3 regions of the Clostridium gasigenes genome follow, and region 3 is predicted to be linked to each of the others. Evidence: riboswitches for the same ligand, from Rfam matches in the RefSeq annotation. Region 3 holds a riboswitch; each other region holds the start of a gene.
What was found. A riboswitch is a leader RNA that binds a small molecule or an ion and turns the genes downstream of it on or off. The one in region 3 is predicted to bind cobalamin.
Positions count from the first base shown of each region.

Region 1: another riboswitch for cobalamin. It lies ahead of J1C67_RS01495 (DUF4430 domain-containing protein); the one in region 3 lies ahead of cobT (nicotinate-nucleotide--dimethylbenzimidazole phosphoribosyltransferase).
Region 2: another riboswitch for cobalamin. It lies ahead of J1C67_RS01820 (CGGC domain-containing protein); the one in region 3 lies ahead of cobT (nicotinate-nucleotide--dimethylbenzimidazole phosphoribosyltransferase).

Region 1 is NZ_CP071376.1:308,397-310,602, forward strand. It holds gene J1C67_RS01485 (HutP family protein) at 1-236, opposite strand, end outside; gene J1C67_RS01490 (hypothetical protein) at 358-864, opposite strand; gene J1C67_RS01495 (DUF4430 domain-containing protein) at 867-1,262, opposite strand; cobalamin riboswitch at 1,416-1,541, opposite strand; gene J1C67_RS01500 (cupin domain-containing protein) at 1,615-2,070, opposite strand; gene eutH (ethanolamine utilization protein EutH) at 2,101-2,206, opposite strand, start outside.
Region 2 is NZ_CP071376.1:367,573-369,778, forward strand. It holds gene J1C67_RS01815 (ABC transporter substrate-binding protein) at 1-553, opposite strand, end outside; gene J1C67_RS01820 (CGGC domain-containing protein) at 612-932, opposite strand; cobalamin riboswitch at 1,053-1,239, opposite strand; gene J1C67_RS01825 (MATE family efflux transporter) at 1,294-2,206, opposite strand, start outside.
Region 3 is NZ_CP071376.1:3,331,796-3,334,001, forward strand. It holds gene cobT (nicotinate-nucleotide--dimethylbenzimidazole phosphoribosyltransferase) at 1-895, opposite strand, end outside; cobalamin riboswitch at 1,167-1,342, opposite strand; gene J1C67_RS15630 (choline/ethanolamine kinase family protein) at 1,395-2,206, shown strand, end outside.

The DNA.
Region 1 (2,206 bases), 1.1 Mb from region 3:
ACAACAGCACCATCATGAAGATGGCAATCTTTAATAATTCCAGTTCTTTTTGATGCCACTAACGCTCTCTCAATTATTTTAGGTATAGATGTATTTAAGTTTCCACCTATATCTACTGCTACTGCAAATATATCCTCTTTTCTTAACTCATCTACTAATTTATGTTCTTCTTCTCTTGTTGATATGGCCATTTTAGTTGCTATCTTTGCTACTTCAACACTATTTTTTTCTATCATAATTTCCTCCAATTTTCATATTAAAAATTTTTGAATCTCATCTTCTAGCCTATTTATAAGTTCTTTTTATATATTTAATTTTATCACATTAGAACTATTTATATAAGGCTTTTGAAAATAACTAATATCCATATTTTTTATTTGAAAATAATAATAAATTATATATTTTTTCACCTAATAATATCATAGCAAAATAATTTCCAACCATATGAATTAAATCAAAGGGAATCCCTCTAATCCAATAAGCTATTGCTACATTCATTCCTGAAGCAAATATATACGGTATTGCATATAATGCTCCAAATATTAATCCGAATCCTGCGGAAAAAATAGCTAACCCTAAAAAATTCTTATTAAATTTATTTTTTAAAATATATGTTATCATAACAAGGGCTGGCCATATTATTAAATATCCTATCCACCATAAACCAAAACCATACATAAGACCCATTGACATTACAAATACAAAGACTATATATAGTGCTTTTTTTTCATAAATCAGCGTAAATATTATTAATAATAATGATACTAATTCAACATTTGGTATAAAATTCAATGCTATTTGAGATACAACTACAATAGCTCCTAAGAAACCCATCAATATAATTGTTTTTAAATTGTTTCTCATTTTTAGAAACCTACTTTATAAATAAACTCTATTTTATCTCCATCTTTTATAACTGTGTCATCTATTCCAGTTTGTGCATCTTCTCCATTTATAGCTATGTTCCACCATTGTTGTTTAGCCATTTCTGTATCTATTCCATCTACTTTAGTAACCATTCTACCAAAATCGCCTTTACTTGTTTCTGCTATTCCCATTTCATCTAATGCTACTCCAAGCTTTTCTGCATCAGTTCTATGTATATGCTCTTTTTCATAATTTTCATCTTTGTTTATAACTGTAACAGTTATCTCTTTATTTCCTTTAACAGTCTTTTCTGTTAAAAACTTATTATAACTAAAGTATCCCCCTATAGCTATAATTACAATTAATAATGATACTAAAACCTTTTTATTATTCATTTTATTCTCTCCTTATATTTTAAAATTTCTAAAACAAAAAGAAGCACTCTAAAAAAAGTGCTTCTTTATATAAACATATTAAAATCAAAATAATTTAATAGTTATAAATACAACGCTCTTCCCTCCGAAGATATATAGTTTTCTATTATAATTAAATATCCTGACTCTTGCTTCATTCTTTAAGCTTTCCTTCCCAGAACTTTAATTCTAGTGGTTTTTTAAGCTTATCGTCCACAATTACAGTAGCGGGGGCTGCTATGGATTTTCACCATATTCCTTAATTAATAATTATATTAAATTTTATTTTCATCTTTTTTTATAGTAACATATTTTTGATTGTTTCACAACTCAATTACTTTTGTTCTGCCCAATCAGCTGGATAAGTTACATACATAAATTTAGCATAGTTTGGTACACAGAATTGTATTTTACTACCTTTAGGTACTAAAATAATTTCTCCAGCATCAGCGCAAACTTTTCTTCCATCTATATTTATTTCAAGTCTACCTTCTATAACATATTGTATTTCATCATACATTAATGTCCAATCAAAAGTTGTTTCTTTCATTTCCATAAGCCCACAACCAAGTCTTGGACTTTCTTCTAATGATAATGCATCTCTTAACATAACATTGTCTTGTGATTTACCTGTATCGAACTTTTCAAGCTTAAGCATAGGTAACTTAACAGACATAATTCCACTTTGATCTACATGTCTATCTGCATTTACATTAGTTACTCCTGATAAGTTTTCTTTAATAATTTTTCTTACTAAATCTTCAATAATGCTTCTATCTAAATTTTCCATAACTAACACTCCTTAATTACATATTTATTATTATTTACTCTTATTTTTAGCCATTGTTTTATTAGCGATTATACAAGCAATAACTACTGCTGTAATTCCACCTACAAGTTTACCAACTATCATAGGGAAAATCATT
Region 2 (2,206 bases), 1.1 Mb from region 3:
TGAAAATTTTACCTATGTTTAAAATATCATCATATTCATTTTGCAGACTATCTGGTTTAATAACACCGCTGTTTTGTGCCATATATGTATTTATACCTCTTTCATGCCAAAAATCTACATCTCCAAGTTTTTTTTCAGCGAATAGAGAATACCAACCTAATATAAAATCAGGTTCTAATCCAATAACCTCTTCTTTTGTAGGTGTTTTTTCATAATGTTTTAACTTACTAAATTCACTTTTATATTCATCTTTAACATCATGATCCAATCCAGACACTCCAATTATTTTATCCTGTAATCCTAATGCTAATAATGTTTCTATTGAATTTTGATATACTGCAATAACTTTTTCTGGTGATTTTTCAAAAGTAACTTTGACAGGATTTTTAGCATAATCATATGTTGTGATTGTAACAGGATAATGTGCTGACTGTTCATTACTATTTTCTACTTTAGTTTCTGCTTTAGGTGCTGTTGTCTCATCTTGATTCCCACATCCGGTTATTCCAAATGCCATTAACCCTATTAAAATCATACTTATTATCTTTTTCATTTTAAGTTTCTCTCCTTTATTTATCCCTTGTATACCCAATCAATACTTCTTAATATTTTTAATGAGTACCTTCTACCACTTCTATATTATATCTTTTAAATATCTCTTTTATTTCTTCTGTTCTTTGAATTTGACACTTAACAATACAAACACCAAGGTGAAGCTTTTGAACCCCTGCTTGTTCTAATTTTCTAGCAATATTTATCAAGTTTTCATCAGAATTACTTGAACATGAATCACATGTGAAAAATGACATAAGTTCTAAATTTTCGTTTTTATATATACTAAAGTTTTTCTCTCTGTTATTTAAAGCTTTAAAGCATCCCATGGTTGTACATATTCCATTTATTTTTTCACATACTCCGATAGCTATCTTCATTTTTACCTCCTATAAAATAAATTATTCCAAAAAAAATGATAACCTTTTAACAACAGTTAAAAGGCTATCAATTGAAAAAAATATTTTTCAAACGTTTCCCCCCCTATCACTCGTAGAGTTGTCATCACATTAAAATAGGCAGGTCTTCTGGCTTAAGTATCAACACTCCTGCAGTCTTCCCAGTTTCCCAGTGACATATTGCAAGAGCTCCTCTATTACAGCGGCGGGACCGCGTGGGATTAAAACCCACTTCCCTTTTAATTAACAGATATTAAATACCTGTTAAACCTATTTTTGTATATTCAATTTTACAATTTTATTTTATCATATTACAATTACATTAATCAAATAAATTTTAGTTCTATATTGCTTCAATTTCCTCAAAATCTCTGGTTACATCTTTAACCCATTTTCCACTAGTAACCCTAAATATACTTACTATAGATTTCAATACTTCATCTGACTTAATAATAAAGAAAACTATAACTATTGGTAATTTAAATACGAATGCAGCTAAGAATCCTCCTGGAATTGCAACTAACCACATAAATATAATGTCATTAACAAGAACAAACTTAGCGTCTCCACCACCCCTAAGAACTCCCATCATCATATTAACCCCAAGTGATTGAAAAACAACTATTATAGATGTTACTTTCATTATCTCCATGGCTATCATTTTAGTAGCGTCTGTTACATTATATAAATCAACAACTACCGGTCTTATAAGATATATAATTATTCCTGCTATCATTCCCATAGCAATACTAAAAAATCCAATAGTAAAGGCATATTCTACCGCCGCCTCTTTCTTCCCTTCCCCAATTGTATTTCCTACTATAACTGCTGCTGCATTAGATAATCCAAATATAAATACAGTTACAAATTGATGAGCCACGGTATTTATACTATTTGCTGCTACTATATCTGTACCCAGCCTCCCTACTATAATAGAAATCATAGATGCTCCTGTTGACCAAAGTAACTCATTAAATAGTACAGGAGTACAAATCTTAATAAAATCTTTTAGCATTAACTTATCAATTTTCAATAAGTATTTTATTTTAAGCCTTATTTTCTCTTCATAAAAAGCAATGAATATTAATACTATTGCAAATTCAATAATTCTTGCAATTACCGTTGCTATTGCAGCTCCCTTAATGCCAAGTTTTGGAGCACCCAAGTTACCAAAAATAAGTACCCAATTAAGGAAAGCATTAACTATTAATGAAATACTATATACTACTATTGATATTCTTACAGTTTTAACAGAA
Region 3 (2,206 bases):
TTTCTTTAGAACAATGTGATGTTATTAAGTAATCTCTTACTAATGGATTAATCTTAACTGCTGCTAGTGCTGCAACTGCCGATATAAAACCATCTACAACTACAGGTATTTGATAATAAGCTGCCCCTATAAACACTCCTACCATAGCTGCAATATCGAATCCACCTACTTTTGATATAATATCTATTGGGTCTTTTATATCTATATTATTTATTTCTAAAGCTGTTTTTATTACTACCTTTTTTTTCTCAAAGGCTTCTTTTGTTACACCTCCACCCTTACCAACTGCTTTCTCCAAGACACAATTTGTAAGTGCAATTAGTACAGCACTACTTGTTGTAGTATTTCCTATTCCCATCTCTCCTACACCTATTATGTCATATTTTTTTCCCTTTACCTTTCCTACCATTTCAATACCAATATTTATAGCGTTTACACACTCTTCATAACTCATAGCTGGTCCTTTAGCTATATTGCTTGTCCCTTTTCTTATTTTTCTATTATAGACCTTTGGTATTTCTTTATCACTATTAATACCTATATCAACTACTATTAAATCTGAGTTACTTTCTTTAGCAAGTACAGCTACTCCTGTTAATCCTTTTGTAAAATTAATAGTTTGAGCAAGTGTTACATATTGAGGTGCCGAGGCTACCCCCTCCTCTACAACACCATTATCAGAACACATTATAATTATACATTTCTTATTTATACTATTTTTAACGTTACCTGTAATCCCTGCAAGCTTTATTGATATTTTTTCCAATTTCCCAAGGCTTCCAAGGGGTTTTGCCAACGAATCCAACCTTTCCTTTGCCAGTTTACAAGCTTTCTTATTTGCAGGTTTAATATCATTTATAAATTTTTTTAAACTATCCTTATTTTCAAATCGCACCTTATACCCCCTAATAAAAATATCTCAGACATACTTATTTTTTGAAGTGCCTTACTAAGCATATCTATATTCATAACTTTAATTTTCTTTCAAATCTATTTGAACGTCAAAAAAGCATCTTACTTAACATAAGATGCTTGCATAACAAAATAAATAAGAATACTTTTCTTACTTAAAATACAATACACCCTTAATACACCGTTAAGTTGAGGGTGCTGAAAAAATAACAGGTCAATCATTTGATGAACTATCTATATTTTAAAAGCTCCCTAATAGCGTTAATGTATTGGCAGGTATTCCGACTTAAATTATGTTAAGACTTTTATTTTATTAATTTCTATAAATAAAATAATTGAAAAAACTAACTTTCACGGTGGCGGGACCGTATAGGCTTTTAACCTATTTCCCTTTTAATGTATTTAAACAACCATTACATATTTATTACCTTTTTGTTATAATACTTATAATTAATACAAAAGTCAATAAGTAAGGAGATTTTATGAATTCTATAATAATTGATTTTTTAAAGTATTCCTTAAATTGGGATATGAATTTTTTATCTTCACTAGAACAAATTGGAGGGCTTAGTAATAATAATTACAAAGCAATTTATTATAATAATTTATATTTTATACGTCTATGTAATCCAACTCCATTTAATATTAGTAGAAGAAATGAATTAACTATTTTACATACTGCTTGCGATTTAAATTTATGCCATATGCCTATTTACTTTGATGTGGAGACTGGAAATATGGTATATAAATGGATTAATGGAAAAATGCCTACAGAAATAGAGTTTAATTCTGAGCGCTTATTAAGGAAATTATGTATCAACTTAAAAAAATTACATTTAACAACATCTTTAACTTATTTCAATCCATTTAATGAAATTAGGGCGAGAATAAAAATATGTATTAATCTAAAACTTCCACTGCCTACTTATATATATTCTTTAACAGAAAAACTATTTCGGCTTGAAAAGGAACTAGAAATAAATAAATTCGTAGGCCTTTGTCATAACGATTTAAATGTTTCTAATATAATTATAGATGATAGAAATTTATATATTATAGATTATGAGTTCTCAGCTACTTGCGATGTTTTTTTTGATTTAGCAACTGTTGCATGGTTACAAGATTATAATGGACGTGTTAATTTATTAAAGGCCTATTCTGGAAGATTTAACATTAAAGATTATAATAAACTTATTAGCTATATTTATGTTGTTAAACTTCTAAATGCTCTTTGGAGTTTAATAAAATCAGCACAATCATTAAGTAACTACAATTATGAAAAAGCTTCTAATAT